One region of the Arthrobacter sp. MDT2-16 genome, then DNA from elsewhere that is predicted to be linked to it. Evidence: riboswitches for the same ligand, from Rfam matches in the RefSeq annotation. Region 1 holds a riboswitch; each other region holds the start of a gene.
What was found. A riboswitch is a leader RNA that binds a small molecule or an ion and turns the genes downstream of it on or off. The one in region 1 is predicted to bind cyclic di-GMP.
Positions count from the first base shown of each region.

Region 2: another riboswitch for cyclic di-GMP. It lies ahead of ACX80N_RS02550 (response regulator transcription factor); the one in region 1 lies ahead of ACX80N_RS09840 (LamG domain-containing protein).
Region 3: another riboswitch for cyclic di-GMP. It lies ahead of ACX80N_RS03620 (glycoside hydrolase family 26 protein); the one in region 1 lies ahead of ACX80N_RS09840 (LamG domain-containing protein).

Region 1 is NZ_JBTNDP010000004.1:264,755-269,905, reverse strand. Features, by position in the region: gene ACX80N_RS09850 (ATP-binding protein) at 1-525, shown strand, start outside; gene ACX80N_RS09845 (response regulator) at 522-1,274, shown strand; gene ACX80N_RS09840 (LamG domain-containing protein) at 1,302-2,420, opposite strand; cyclic di-GMP riboswitch class I at 2,438-2,512, opposite strand; gene ACX80N_RS09835 (DnaJ family domain-containing protein) at 2,664-3,284, opposite strand; gene ACX80N_RS09830 (glycoside hydrolase family 13 protein) at 3,445-5,079, opposite strand.
Region 2 is NZ_JBTNDP010000001.1:524,283-529,433, forward strand. Features, by position in the region: gene ACX80N_RS02525 (PadR family transcriptional regulator) at 1-162, opposite strand, end outside; gene ACX80N_RS02530 (cupin domain-containing protein) at 282-899, shown strand; gene ACX80N_RS02535 (GNAT family N-acetyltransferase) at 994-1,479, opposite strand; gene ACX80N_RS02540 (LysE/ArgO family amino acid transporter) at 1,530-2,135, opposite strand; gene ACX80N_RS02545 (ArgP/LysG family DNA-binding transcriptional regulator) at 2,205-3,107, shown strand; cyclic di-GMP riboswitch class I at 3,207-3,281, shown strand; gene ACX80N_RS02550 (response regulator transcription factor) at 3,404-4,219, shown strand; gene ACX80N_RS02555 (hypothetical protein) at 4,235-4,681, opposite strand; gene ACX80N_RS02560 (MMPL family transporter) at 4,787-5,151, opposite strand, start outside.
Region 3 is NZ_JBTNDP010000001.1:733,203-738,353, reverse strand. Features, by position in the region: gene ACX80N_RS03630 (fumarylacetoacetate hydrolase family protein) at 1-436, opposite strand, end outside; gene ACX80N_RS03625 (hypothetical protein) at 865-1,068, shown strand; gene ACX80N_RS03620 (glycoside hydrolase family 26 protein) at 1,274-2,539, opposite strand; cyclic di-GMP riboswitch class I at 2,558-2,632, opposite strand; gene ACX80N_RS03615 (FAD-binding monooxygenase) at 2,870-4,798, shown strand; gene ACX80N_RS03610 (IclR family transcriptional regulator) at 4,800-5,151, shown strand, end outside.

The DNA.
Region 1 (5,151 bases):
TCCGGGCACGGCGGCTCGCTCATGTCGGGCAGCATCGCGCCCGGCATCCAGGACCCTGACGCCGCGAGCCTGCTCATGACCAAGAGCACCATCGCCGCCGAGAAGGGCATCACCCTGACCATCGACGAGACCTCGGCGCTCGAGCCCGACGGCACCACCGACGTCGTCACCGTACTCGGCATCCTTCTCGACAACGCGATGGAAGCCGTGACCGGTAGCGGACGGCCGGACGGGCAGGTCGTGGTGCACCTCGCGACGGACGACGACGCCGTCCGCATCACCGTCGCCGACAACGGCCCCGGCGTCGCACCGGAGGACGTCGACGGCATCTTCTCCTCCGGCTACTCGACCAAGGACGGCGGCCACACCGGGACGCGCGGGTTCGGCCTCGCGCTCGTGGACCGCATCGCCCGCCGCCGCAGCGGGCAGGTCGTCGTCGACGACTCCGAGCTCGGCGGCGCCGAGTTCACCGTCTGGCTCGCGCCGTCGCTCGCCGGCACCCGTCCTCCGCTGCGCGTGCCATGAGCGCCCCTGCCCTGATCCCCACGCTGGTGGTCGACGACGACCGCGAGGTGGCCGGCATCCACACCGGCTTCCTGCTCGCGCACGGTGCGTTCGACGTCGTCGGCGCCGCACACACCGGAGCCCGTGCGCTCGAGCTCGCCGAGGCGCTGCGCCCGCGCCTCGTGCTGCTGGACATCCACCTGCCCGACATGACCGGCATCGACGTGCTGCGGACGCTGCGGAACCGACCCGGCGATCCGCTCGACGTCATCGCGATCACCGCGGCCCGCGAGCTCGACACCGTACGGGCGGCCGTGGCCGGCGGGGTGCTGCACTACCTCGTGAAGCCGTTCAGCGCCGCGGTGCTGGGCCAGCGGCTGGACTCCTACGTCGCGTACCGCCGCGAGCTCGACACCCACGCGGCTGACGGCTCCGCAGCGCTCGATCAGGGCCGCATCGACCAGCTGCTGCGGACGACGGCGGGGTCCGGTGCGGGCGGCGCGGGTGCGCCGTCCGGCACGGCGACCATCGTGACGCCGAAGGGCCTCTCGGCGCCGACCCTGGAGGCCGTCATGCTGGACCTGCGCGGTCATGGCCGGGGGACGTCGGCGTCCGATGTCGCCGAGCGGCTCGGTATGGCCCGCGTGAGCGCCCGGCGGTACCTCGAGTTCCTGGTCTCGCGGGGGCAGGCGCGGATCGTCCCGCAGTACGGGTCGGCGGGCCGTCCCGAGAAGTTCTACGTCTGGACGGACGGCGCCTCCCGCGGCTGAGCGGGGACAGGGCGGGCCGGGCCGGCGCTAGCGGCCTCCGACGACCACCGGTGAGCAGCGCACCGCATCGCAGACCTGGTAGCGCACGGACGCCGATTTCGCCGTCGTCGAGGTACCGCCCGTGTTCGGGACCGTGCGCCGGACCCCGTTGGTCAGCAGCGTCACGGAGGAGCCTGCGGCCCCCGACCAGCTGAGTGTCGTGGTGGTGGTGCCGCGGGTCTTGGTGCTGGACGCGGCGAGCGTGATGGTCGCCGGAGCGGGGGTGGGCGCCGGCGCCACGACCGGCGGTGCCGCGCGCGGAACGAAGGAGAAGTCGCGGACGACCACCTTCTCGGGAACGACGCGGGCGGGGTCCCCACCGCCTCCGCCGGTCACCCAGAGGTTGAAGTGGACGGTCTCGCGGGCCGGTTCCGGAACCTTCTCACCCATCAGGACCGTGCGCTTGAGGAGCTGGCCGGTGTAGCCCTCTCCCGCGAAGGTCTCGAAGGTGATCCTGTCCGGCTCCCACACCATCCTGTGCGTCAGGACCGGATGATCCGTGACCGCGAAGATCGCGGTGTCGTTCCCCACACCCGGGCCCTTGCTCGCATCGAACCAGTAGCCGTGCCCCTGCGTGATCGGCCACACCTGACCGAAGCTGCTGCCACCACCCCACGAACTCGCCTCGCACAGGTCGATCTCGTTGAATCCGGGGGCGGCCGCGGGGTCGTAGGTGAAGAGGCACCCCCACACCACCTCCTTCTGCAGGGTGCTGAGGTCCTTCTCGATGGTGGTGCTGTAGGTGCCGTACCCGAAGCCATGGCGCGTCGTGTTGAACTCGGCCCCGATCGCCGAGCCACCGGTCGGGTTGGAGAGCGTCATGGTGACATGCCCGTTCGCATCGGGGTTGCTGACGTTCGCCGGGTCAAACTGCTTGTTGTAGTTGGGGGCACCGGTCCACCAGCGCTTCTCCCAGTTGAAGCCCTTCCAGGCGAAGTCGCCGACCGGCCCGGGGTCCACGACGGCAGGCCTCGTCTCGCCGGCTTCGGCGGAGGTGGAGGCGGATACCGACACCGCCAGCAGGAGCGCGGTGAGCACGGAGGCGACGAGCGACGAGCGGCCGTCCGTCCGTCGGCGGGTCCGTGAGGTGACGGGCAGGAGGTGCATGCGGGGAGCCTTCGCTGTTCGGTAGCCCGGCGGACCGCGTGGGTCCCGTGGCTTTGCGTCGCCGGTTCGCACCGGGTTTGCCCTTGTCGCTGAGCGGTCGTGCCAGCGGCGCCGCCGGACGCGCTGCACGATGTCCGCCGGCCCCTCCATCGTCCTGCAGGCGTGCGCCAAGGACCCCGTCCTTCAGCGCAGGTCTTGCTCAGATTTGGCGCAGGTCCCTACGAACACGCCCCGGGGTCCGGGCTAGCCGGCTCCACGCCAGATGCGCCGCCAGAAGGAGGGCCGAGGCTGCTCGGGCGGTGCGGCGTCCTCGGCCGCACGGCGCGCCGCAGCCCTGCGTTCGCGCCAGAGCTCCACCTCGGCGTCCACGTCGCGGAGCTTCGTGATGACGGGCGGGCCCCCGAGGAGCTGACGCCTCGCGTCGATCACTCGGTAGTTGAAGTCCTCGAGCACCTCGCGGACCTGCTTCTCGGTGTACTGGCGGTCGAGGCGGTCGTCGAGTTCCGCGTCCTCCGTGCGCAGCAGGATGGCGCGGGGGCCGAGGCCCGTGATGTTCTCGCGCTGGATCAGGCCCTTGACCCACCAGTCGGGGTCGTGGGCCTCCCCCAGCCCCGGGATGGGCTTGCCGGCGAGCGCCAGGTCGTCGAAGTCCCCGCGTGCCACGGCCTGGTCCACGATGAGCCGCGCCCGCTTGACCTCGTCCTCGCCCGCGCGCAGCGGCGCCATCTCGCCGTTGGCCGCGTCGCCGTCGTTCTGGCGTTCGAGCTCGGCGAGCGCGTCGTCCGCATCCCGGGCTCCGCTGCGGGCAGCGCGGTACTGGGCCGCCTTGCGCAGCCTCTCCTCGTTCTCCTGGGAACCGCTGATGCCGCTACCCTTCGCCTGGTCGTGCCGTCCTCCCCAGTATTCCGAGGTCCCTGCCGGGCCCGCAACCGATTCTCCTGCGGACGAACGGCCCTTCCACCCGGCAGGGACGACGACGGCGGGCCACCCCCGGAAGGAGCGACTCGCCGTCGTTGGACTCCTGCTATACGAGCCAGGCGGTGGTGTCGCCCGGCAGCCTGCCGTCCTCGAGCGGTGAGCTGCTCAGCAGCACGGTGCCGGCGGGCAGGTCCACCGTGGCCGGGCCGAAATTGGTGACGCTGTGCCAGCCGCCGGGACGCGTGAAGTGCAGGACGTCGGCCGAAGGCTCGTCGACCCACTCGAAGTCCTCCTCGCCCTGCAGCTCGCGGCGCAGCTCGAGTGCACGGCGGTAGAAGCCGAGGTGGGAGGAGGGGTCCGCTTCCTGCACCTCGACGGCGTACTCCCCGAACCACGCGGGCTGCGGCAGGTGCGCTCCGCCGAAGCCGAAACCGAAGGATTCGCCGTCGCGCGTCCACGGCAGCGGCACGCGGCACCCGTCACGCCCCACGTCCACGCCCCTGTTGCGGAAGAACGTGGGGTCCTGGCGGTCCTCCTCGGCGATGTCGGCTACCTCGTGCAGGCCGAGCTCCTCCCCCTGGTACAGGTAGGCGGAGCCGGGCAGGGCGAGCATGAGCTGCGAGACGGCACGCGCACGGCGCTCCCCGAGCGCGCGGTCGAGCTCCGGCTCGATGCCGCCGCTCATGAGCCACGCGCCGCCGTCCTGGCCGTCGTCGCTGTCGGCTCCGACGGGAGGCAGCCCGTAGCGCGTCGCGTGCCGGACGACGTCGTGGTTGGAGAACACCCAGGTGGACGACGCCCCCGAGGACGTCGCCTCGACGAGGTTCTTCGTGATGATCTCCCGGAACTGGCGGGGGTTCCAGTCGGCCCTGAGGAGGTCGAAGTTGAACGCCTGGCCGAGGCCGTCGGGGCTGGCGTAGCGCGCCCGGCGGTCGGCGTGCACCCAGGCCTCGGCGACGGCGGTGCGCGGCGGCGTGTACTCGTTGAAGACCGTGCGCCATTCAGCGAAGACCTCGTGCACCTCGTCGCGGTCCCAGAAGGGGTGCTCCCCCAGATTGTTCCCGCCCTGGGGGCCGAGCTCGGCCTTGGACGGCAGCGGCTCGGTCAGGTCCTTGGTGAGGGCGTGCGCCACGTCCACGCGGAAGCCGTCCACGCCGCGGTCGGACCAGAAGCGCAGGGTCTTCAGGAAGTCGTCACGGACCTCGCGGTTGTCCCAGTTCAGGTCCGGCTGCTCTCGGGCGAAGATGTGCATGTACCACTGGCCGTCCTCCGTGCGCTCCCAGGCGGGGCCGCCGAACACCGAGTCCCAGTCCGAGGGCGGCCGGGAGCCGTCGGGGCCGAGCCCGTCGCGGAAGATGTAGCGGTCGCGGGCGGCGGATCCCTTCGGCGAGGCCAGCGCCTCCTGGAACCACTCATGGAGGTTCGAGGTGTGGTTGGGCACGATGTCGGCGATGAGCTTGATGCCGGCCTCGTGCAGCGCAGCGATCATCTCGTCGAAGTCGGCGAGGGTGCCGAGCTTGGGGTCCACGTCGCGGTAGTCGTCGACGTCGTACCCGCCGTCGGCGAGCGCGGACGGGTAGAACGGGCTGAGCCAGACGGCGTCCACGCCGAGGGACTTCAGGTACGGGATCCGGGACGTGATGCCCTTCAGGTCACCGATGCCGTCGCCGTTCGAGTCGGCGAAGCTCCGCGGGTAGATCTGGTAGACGGAGGCCTGGCGCCACCAGTTCGGATCCTCCATCGTCGCGGCGAGCGCCGCGGCGGGGGCGTCGACGGCGGATTCGAGGTCGGGGTTGACGGTGGAAGTCACGGG
Region 2 (5,151 bases), on a different contig from region 1:
ATAGAGCGTGTTCGCGTCGACCTGGATGTCCAGGCCTTCGAGCGCTTCGAGGAGCGCGTACCCGTAGTCGGGGGTGCGCAGCCGGGTGAGGCAGGCCAGGACGACCGTCCCGCGCCGCAGCTCCTGCAGGTGTCCGGCAGTTCGGTCGTCATCGAGGGCCATGCCTGGAACTATAGTGTGCGTTGCACACTATAGCAAGAGGCACAATGATGCCCGCACGCGCGATGAGAAAGAAGCCCCTGCGCCGTCCACCCTGCATCCCAGCGACCCAGGAGGCACCCATGCACCCCGACACGACCAGGACCACCGGCGCCTCACCCGCGGCTCGTGCGATCCCCGCGGCGGAACTCGCACTCACCGGCAGCAGGACACGCCGCTTCGAGGGCGAGGCGCACGGCTCCGCCGTCTCCTACTTCGCGGTGGACAACGACCCCGGTGACACCGTCGCCCTGCACCGGCACCCGTACGTCGAGACGTGGGTGGTCCTCGAGGGGCACGTGCGCTTCACGGTCGGGACGGCAGGGCTCTCGGGAGTGGCGGGCGACACCGTCGTGGCACCGGCCGGCGAATGGCACGGCTTCACGAACGACGGCGACGGCCCGCTGCGGATGCTGTGCATCCATGCGTCCCCGCGCATCATCCAGGAATGGAAGGAGGGTGCCATACTGTCCGGCATGGACCTCGAACAGTGGTGGAACGGCGTCATGCCGCAGACCCGGGACTGGCTGACCGCCCACAACGGTGAGGCGCTGACCCCCGAGGTGGTGGCGGACATCAGCAGCGCGGGCGGCCTCGTGGCCGCCGACTCCTGGTGGATGGGTGAGCGCGGCCCCGACGGCATGTTCCTCTCGGACGCGGCGACGGACTGGATCGAGGAACGCGCCAACACCGAGGAGTAGTCGCCGAGCACCTCCGCCACCGGCGGGAAGAGTCCTACGCATCGAGCGGGCCCGGGACCGTCGCTCCGGAGGAGAGCGACGCCTTCCCTGTCCCCTAACCGGAGAGGTCCTTGAAGTAGCGGGCAACGGGCCACCGCTCGAAGCCTGCCGCCTCGTACGCCCGGCGGGCCGGTTCATGGCCCGGATCGTCGCCGGTCTCCACGAGGACCATGCGCATGCCGGCCTCCCGGCTCCTGGCGAAGGCATGATCCATGAGGTCGCGGGCCACGCCCCGCCGCTGGAACTCCGGGTCCACGCTCAGGACGTGGATCTCGCCCATGCTGTCCTCGGGATGGAGTCGCAGGCACACCCAGCCCACCACGCGCGCACCCTCCACGGCGACGGCGATGTTCCCGGGCTCGCCGTCGAGCACGGCCGCGAGGTCACGATACTGGCGTTCCCTCCACCCGTCCGGATAGAAGGACCCGTACACGAACGGCGCCACCGCCTCGCGGACCAGCGGGAACACCGGCTCCCAGGCGCGCATCGACAGCTCGAGCACCTCCGCCCGATGGTCCGACCCGTACGGCACGATCCGCATGCAGTGACGGTAACTCCCCGGGCCGGGCGGCGCACCCGCGGCGCCGTCGGCTACCGCAGGACGAGCATCACGGCCAGCAGGAGCATCACGACGGCGATCAGCGCGTCGAGGATCCGCCAGGCGCGTGGACGGGCGAAGAGCGGCGCGAGGTAGCGGGCCCCGATGCCGAGTGCGGTGAACCACACGAGGCTGCCGAGAGCGGCTCCCCCGGCGAACCACCACTTGCCCGGCACGCCGTGCGTGGTCGCCAGCGTACCCAGCAGCAGCACCGTGTCGAGGTACACGTGGGGGTTGAGCCAGGTCAGGGCGAGGCACGTCCCGAGCGCGGCCCGCCACGACATCGTGGCGGGTCCGCCGTCGGCGTCGAGGTGCTCGCCCCGGAGGGCACGCCGTGCCGCCAGGACCGCGTAGCCGGCCAGGAACGCGGCCCCTGCCCAGCGCACCACCTCGAGGACCACGGGGGCCCGTTCGATGACCGCCCCCAGTCCCCCGACCCCCAGCAGGATCAGCACCAGGTCCGAGAGGGCGCACACCGCCACCACCAGCAGCACATGGGAACGCCTCAGGCCCTGGCGCAGCACGAAGGCGTTCTGCGATCCGATGGCGACGATCAGGGTCAGACCGGCAGCGAGTCCGGTGGCGGCGGTGGTGATCACCTCCTCAACCTAGGAGGCGGCAACCGGTTCAGGCCAGCTAATGATCCTTCAGCATGGTAAGAATTGCTCATGAGGCACGTCGACCCGGCACACGCGGAGGCACTCGCCGCGATCGTGGCCGCCGGAAGCTTCGAGGCAGCGGCAGCGGCCCTCGCGATCACCCCTTCGGCGGTCAGCCAGCGTATCCGCGCACTGGAGGCCGCCGTCGGTCGTCCCGTCATCACCCGGACACGGCCCCTGCGCCCCACGCAGGCCGGTCAGGCCGTGGTCCGCTTCGCCCGGCAGTTCGACCTGCTGGCCGCGGACCTCGCGGCGGACCTCGAGCCGGGCGACCAGGGCGGGCGCCGGCGCATCACGATCGTCATCAATGGCGATTCGCTCCATACCTGGGCGCTGCCCGCCCTGGCCACGGTTGCCGGCACGCTGCAGATCGAGGTGTTGCGCGAGGACCAGGAGCACTCGCTCGACCTGCTCCGCAGCGGTGCGGCGGCGGCCGCCATCACGTCGGTCGCCGCCGCAGTCCGGGGGTGCTCGTCCCATCCGCTCGGGATCATGCGCTACGTCCCGGTGTGCACACGGGAGTTCCGCCGGACCTGGTTCCGGGACGGTGCGACGACGGAGCAGCTCGGCGTCGCCCCCGTGATCGTCTTCGACCGGAAGGACGACCTGCAGGACCGGTACCTCCGCTCGCGCTCGCGTCGCACCCTCGACCCGCCGCGCCACTACGTCCCCGCGGCCCAGGAGTTCATCGACGCCATCCGGCTCGGCATGGGCTGGGGGCTCGTCTCCGAACTGGAGCTGAGGGGCGAGGCCGACCGCCGGGCCTTCGAGGCCCTCGAACCGGGCGGCCACGTGGACGTGCCGCTGTACTGGCAGCAGTGGCGTCACGGCTCGACAGCGCTGTCCGCCGTCAGTGACGCGGTACGCCATCATGCAGTCATCCTCCGGCAGCCCGATGCGGCGCCGCGGTGACCTCCGCAGCCGCGGAGGAACGCCACGCCGAACCGCGCCGGGCCGTTGGTCGCTGCGGTGTCACCGGGGGTTGCTAATATCGTCGGGCGGGCAACCGCTCGTCGACAAAGGCAAACCCGGTGCGAGCCGGGGACGCAAAGCCACGGGACCCATGCGGTCAGCCGGGCCGCCGAACAGAAGAGGTCCACGCAGTATGCCAAGGACGCCTCAATTCCATACAGCCCCCGCACCGGTCGGACGGATCGTCCTCGAGCAGGCCCCTGCGGGCACGCAGCACCATCACGGGGTAACACGCCATGAATAGCCCTGCGCCCGGGGACGTCCGGCCGGCCGTCGTGATCGAGGACGACCTCGACATCCGCAACCTGGTCTCCGCCATCCTGGAGCAGGGAGGCTTCCAGGTCACCGGCGCGGCCACCGGTCGCGAGGGCGTCGACGTCGTGCGTCGGGAACACCCGACCGTGGTGACCCTGGACATCGGGCTGCCCGACATCGACGGGTACGAGGTCCTGCGGAGGATCCGCTCGACCACGGACTGCTACGTGATCGTCCTGAGCGGCCGCGCGGACGAACTGGACATCCTGACCGCCCTGCAGGCCGGCGCGGACGACTACGTCCTGAAACCGTTCCGTCCCCGCGAGCTCCGGGCACGCATCGACGCGATGCTCCGCCGGCCCCGTGCCGGGCAGATGGCACAGCATCCGTCGGGCCGGTCCGCGGTACCCGTGACGGTGGTCGCTCCGTCCGTCCCCGACCGTCGGCAGGCCTCCGACACCCTCCTGCGCAACGGCGCGCTCGTGGTGGACGGCGAGGCGCGCACGGCGAGTTGCTCCGGTATCGAGTTGCCGCTCACGAAGACCGAGTTCAACCTGCTCCACGAACTCCTGCGCAGCAACGGCGCCGTCCGGACGAAGGAGGAGCTGGTACGCGTCTCGCGGGGCAAGGACTACCGCGGATACAACTTCGTGAGCCGCACCGACGAACGCGCCATCGAGGTGCACATCGCGAACCTCCGCCAGAAGCTGGCCCGCACCATGGGGGACCCGGATCTGATCATCACCGTGCGCGGGGTCGGATTCCGGATCATGCCGCAGGGCACCACCTCGCGCTGAGCCGCCCGCCCCCGGTCAGCGGTGTTCGGGGCGGCTGTCCTGGAACGCGGACACGGTGTCGGCTGCGCACGCGCGGAGACGCGCCACCGAGCGCCGGGCGTCCTCGAGGCTGCCGGCCCTGATCGATCGCTGCGTGGCACCTGCCGCCTGGGCGAGGCGTACGGCGCCCACCATCGTGGCGGACGTCGTCACGCTGAGCACGGCGTCCTCCGCCCCCATCGCGTCGTCGTCCTGGAGCCGGCCGTCGAGCCGGTCGATCTTCCCCGCCAGCGAATCGCAGAAGTCGCGCGCGAAGCGCTCCACCACCGAGGGGTCCGAGAAATCGCGCCTCATGTCCCGGAGGACGTCCGGGTCGAGGAGCTGCGCCGCCCTTCCTGGCGCGTCCGGGACCCGGACGGCGTCGTGGAGGGGCACCGTACCGTGGTCCTGGTCAGGACGCGGCGGCGTGGATGGGGTGGGCACAGTCCAAGATTAGTGACGGGTCCGCTGCCGGGCGCGGTACCCGGATGTTCTTGCGCAAAGCTTGCGGAAGGTCGGCGGTTCGTGCTCGACGGCGGGATGAGCGGGCTACCGCGGGGACGCCACTTTCCCGAGCGGTGACGGCCACCAGATCCCCGGCCCGATGTCGTAGGCCAGCGCGGGGATCAGCAGCGACCGCACCAGCACGGTGTCCAGCAGCACGCCGAACGCCACGATGAAGGCGATCTGCGCGAGGAACAGGATCGGGATGACCCCCAGCGCGGCGAAGGTCGCGGCCAGGACCACCCCCGCCGAGGTGATGACACCGCCGGTGACCCCGAGTCCACGCAGGATCCCCGGCCGGGTGCCGATGCGCAGGGACTCCTCGCGCACCCGGGTCATCAGGAAGATGTTGTAGTCCACGCCCAGCGCCACGAGGAACACGAACGCGAAGAGCGGCACCGACGCATCCG
Region 3 (5,151 bases), on a different contig from region 1:
TGCCGTTGAGCCAGGTGCGGATCCTGAGGTCCCCGGGGTCGACGGCATCGGCGGGCAGGAGGCCGGGACCGACGGGTGTGAAGCCGTCGCCGCCCTTCGAGCGCAGGTTCGAGCCCTTGTCGGCGTAGCGCAGGTCGTAGACGCCGAGATCGTTGCTCGCGGTGACCCATCCGACATGGCGCCAGGCATCGGCGGGGGAGACCCGGCGGGCGGACGTGCCGATGACGAGCGCGATCTCGCCCTCGAACCCGAGCAGCTCGCAGCCGGCCGGTCGCTCGACGGCGGACCCGGACAGGGCGAGCGACGATGACGGCTTCAGGAAGTAGGACGGTTGCTCGGGCGTGCGGCCGCGCTGGGCGGCCCGGCTGGGGTAGTTGATGTGGACCGCGATGACCTTGCGGGCAGCGGCCAGAAGCCGATCGTCAACCAGTTCCACCCGCGACTCCTCATCGAGTACCAAATCGTATACGAAGGGTAGGCAGGCGGTCGAGGGCGCGTCAAGGGGCGGATGCTTTTCGCACGGCGTCGTCGTCGTTCCCTGCTCGAGCCCGGTCAGGACCGGACAGGCGGTCGACCTGTCGCAGACCACACCGACACTGCCGGGATCGGGCGACACCCGCCCGGCGACGGGTGGCACCAGGAAGCCGCCAGTAGATCGAGGGGGTGGTCTCACGTCTCAGGCGGATGCTTCCTGCGCTCCTCCTCTCCCTGTCGGCTTGCAATCTGAATGCCGCCGCGTCTCCCTGTGAGCCTCCCGACGGGAGCAGGCCTGCCCCGGCTGACGGGACGCTGATGGGTGTGAACCCGGAGTGGGGTCGGGAGACTCTCGCCCAGTGTGCGGAGGAGCTGGGCCGGCACCCTGCAGTGGCTGTCACCTTCGCGGACTTCCCCTTCGCCGGCGGTGCGCACGAAGCGCTGCCCGGCGCGGCGGGGTTCTCCGACCTAGACGTCACCGGTGACGGAGTCCTGACGTCCGATGACGATCCCTACGCGCCCTATCATCCGGGGGGCGACGCCGTCGACTGGGTGGGCATGTCCCTCTACCACTGGGGCAGCACCTACCCCTGAACATCAAACGCGTCTGGTGGGACCAGGTCTTCCACCCCGAGGACTGGACGGCGGTGGAGGATGCGGCCATACGGTCCGAATTCACCGCGGCGCTCCCCGACTGGTATCGCTTCGCCGGGGAGCCTCCGACCTGCGGTGGGCCTCTGGCGTAGACCCGCGCCCGCCTCCAGCACACGGAGGCGGGCGCGGGCCGGTGCGGAAGGGACTAGCGCCGGTTGGCCAGAGCCGTCCTGAAAGCGTCGGCCGAGGCGTCGCTGCTGTTGATACGCCAGTCGGCTTCCTTGTCGATGTGGAACCAGATCACGGCCATGACGTCGGGTTGCGCCGAGAGGTAGTCGAAGAGGCGGGTATTCCATGCCGCCTTCGATCCGCCGACCTCCGAGGACGCGGTCTCGGCGATCATGACCGGCTTGCCGGGTGCGAGGAACCTCACCTGCGACAATCCTTCCCCGAACAGGGCCTGCGGTTCCTGCCAGGCACTCCACGTCTGCGAGGTACCCCAGTTGTAGCCGTCGAGTGCCGCGACGTCGACGTAGTCGCCGCCCGGGTACAGCTCCGGAAGGGGCGTGGAACCCCAGTAGGGGACGTTCGGGTTCCACACCCAGCGGATGTTGGAAGCGCCGGTCGAGGCGACGACGTCGTGGACGTGACGGTACGCGGCGATGTAGTCGCCGGCACCGTTGCCGTTGACTCCTTCGGCCCACGGGTACCAGTCCCCGTTCATCTCGTGTCCGAAGCGCAGGTACACCGGCTGGCCCCACTGCCCCAGGGCGGACCCCCACTGGCGGAGGTAGGCGTCGAAGTCGCCGGCCGCGATGCGGTCGAGGGAGTAGGCAGGCTGGTCGGTGCCACCTCCCCAGGACCATGGCTCCCAGGTCAGCAGGGTCTGTGCGCCCCGGGCCCGGGCGGCATCCAGTTCGGCGAGGGGCGGGGCCTGGTTGAAATCCTTGTACGACAGCACCAGGGAGGGTGCCTCTCCGGCGAGGGCTGCTACCTCATCGATCTCCGCTCCCGCTGCCGGTCCACCGTTGGTGCCGATACCGAACCTGATGTCCTTCCCCCGCATCTCCGGCTCCTGCGTCGGTGCGGGGGCGGTGACCGTGAACACGGACGACGCCGATGCAGAACCGGCGGTCGCGGTGATCGTGACGACGGAGGGCCCGGGTGCGATGACGACCGAGGACAGGAAGGAGCCCTTTCCGTTGGTGCTGATCGCCGTGGCTGTTGCTCCGTCCGTGATCGAGCCCTTGGTGTTCTTCGGGAATCCCGCTCCGGTGACGGTCACGGATGTTCCCGTCGGTCCCGTCGTACTGCTGAGGCTGATGGACGCGGCAGCCTGCGCGGCGGGAGGACCGCCTGCCGAGAAGAGGATGACACCGCAGATCAGCAGGAGAACGCGCAGGACGGAGTGCCGGTCCGCCGTGGCTGGGACTGCTGACGATGATCGGGAGACGGGCAGGGGGGAGACCATGATTGACGCCTTCACGGGTTCGGTAGCCCGGCTGACCCGGAGGGTCCCGTGGCTTTGCGTCCCCGGTTCGCACCGGGTTTGCCTTTGCTTCCGGGCGGTCGCCCGGAACGCCCCGATCATCAGGAGTGGAGTCGGGGTCCTCCCATCATCCCCCACGGCCGTCGACGGGGCCGGGCAGTGGCGCGAAGGATAACGGCAGGTTCTGTGCAGGACCCGCACCCTTGAGTCCCGGGTCCTCCCCGGCTAGCATCGGCGTCACGATAGTAGAACGCTGTGTTCGATTATCGAACACAGCGGTAGCGGCACGACCACGACGAAGTGAGGAAGCCCGTGCAATTCCACCACCACGGTTACGTCTCGGGTGACCCCCGGGTCCGGCCTGCAGCCGGGGTCGGTCTCGACCGCCCCCAGGAGCTGCCCGACGAGGTCGACGTCCTGATCATCGGCACCGGCCCCGCCGGCATGATCACCGCCGCACAGCTCTCGCAGTTCCCCGGCATCACCACGCGGATCGTGGAACGGCGCCCGGGCAGGCTCGCCATCGGCCAGGCCGACGGCATCCAGGCCCGCAGCGTCGAGACCTTCCAGGCGTTCGGCTTCGCCCAGCGCATCACCGACGAGGCCTACCGGATCGTCGAGATGGCCTTCTGGAAGCCGGATCCGGCGGACCCCTCCCGCATCATCCGCACGGCCCGCCCGGAGGACGACGAGACCGGCATCAGCGAGTTCCCCCACCTGATCGTCAACCAGGCGCGCGTCCTCGACTACTTCGCCGAATTCATGCGGAACGCGCCCACGCGCATGGAGCCCGACTACGGCTTCGAGTTCGCCGGGCTGGAGGTCGACGACGCCCGGGAGTACCCGGTCACGGTCACCCTGGTGCACACCGCGGGGGAACGCGAGGGCGAGGAGCGCACAGTCCGGGCCAGGTACGTGGTGGGGGCCGACGGCGCCCGCAGCATGGTCCGCCAGGCCATCGGCTGCAGCCTCGCCGGGGACCAGGCCAACCACGCGTGGGGCGTCATGGACGCCGTCGCCGTGACCGACTTCCCCGACATCCGCCGCAAGTGCGCCATCCAGTCGGGCTCCGGCGGCAGCATCCTCCTCATCCCGCGCGAGGGCGGGCACCTGTTCCGCATGTACGTGGACCTCGGCGAGGTGGACCCGGCGACCAAGGGTGCCATCCGCAGCACCATGATCGAGCAGATCATCGCGAGGGCCAACACCATCCTCAGCCCCTACACCCTCGACGTGCGCAACGTCGCCTGGCACAGCGTGTACGAGGTGGGCCACCGCCTGACCGACAGGTTCGACGACGTCCTGCCGGAGGAGGCGGGCACCCGCACGCCGCGGGTCTTCATCACCGGCGACGCCTGCCACACGCACAGCGCGAAGGCCGGCCAGGGCATGAACGTCTCCATGCAGGACGGCTTCAACCTCGGCTGGAAACTCGGGCACGTGCTCGAGGGGCGCAGCCCCGAGGCCCTGCTCGCCACGTACTCCGCCGAGCGTCAGGTGGTCGCGAAGGACCTCATCGAGTTCGACAAGGAGTGGTCCGCGCTCATGGCCCGCAAGCCCGAGGACTTCGCCGACCCGTCCGAGCTCGAGGACTTCTACGTCAGCACCGCCGAGTTCCCGGCGGGCTTCCGCACCCAGTACGCGCCCTCCCTCCTCGTCGCGGAGCCCGCGCACCAGGACCTCGCCACGGGCTTCCCGATCGGCAAGCGCTTCAAGTCGGCGCCGGTGGTGCGGGTGTGCGACGGCGTCCCGATGCACCTCGGGCACCACGCGACGGCGGACGGACGCTGGCGCATCTACGTCTTCGCCGACCCCGCCGAGCCGGGTGGGGTGTCGAAGGTGGCTGATCTCGCCGCATGGGTGGGGAGTTCCCCGGACTCGCCGCTCGCCGCGACACCGGAGGGCGCGGACCGCGACGCCTGGTTCGACGTGAAGGTGGTCTACCAGCAGGACCACACACGGGTGGACATCGGGCGGGTCCCTCCGGAGTTCAAGCCCGCCACCGGGCCTTTCGGACTCACCGACTACGAGAAGGTGTACGCCGCGGACCCCTCCGCGGACATCTTCGACCTGCGCGGCATCGACCGCGCCGGCGCCGTCGTCGTCGTCCGCCCCGACCAGTACGTGGCGCACGTGCTGCCCGTCGACGACACCGCGGGCCTCGCCGCCTTCTTCGCCCCGCTCCTCGACGTGCGGGCCGGTGCGGCGTTGGACGGGCACGCGGGCCGGGCGTTCGCCTGACATGCGCACGGCGGACAGTCCGGCGGCGGCCCCGGCCTCCCAGACCCTGTCGCGCGGACTCCGTACCCTGGAGATCCTCGCGGAGGAGCCGGACGGGCGGACGACGGCGGAGATCGCCGACGAGCTGGGTGTCCACCGGTCCATCGCCTATCGCATCCTGCGCACCCTCGAGGAGCATTCCCTCGTGGTGCGGGACGCGGGCGGGAGGTTCCAGGCCGGACCCGGCCTGGCGATCCTCGCCCGGGGAGTGGCGCCCAGGCTGCAGACCGCGGCCCTGCCGGAACTCACGGCGGTGGCGGCCGAGCTGCAGATGACAGCCTTCATCGCCGTCCGGGACAGGCGTCACTGCGTCA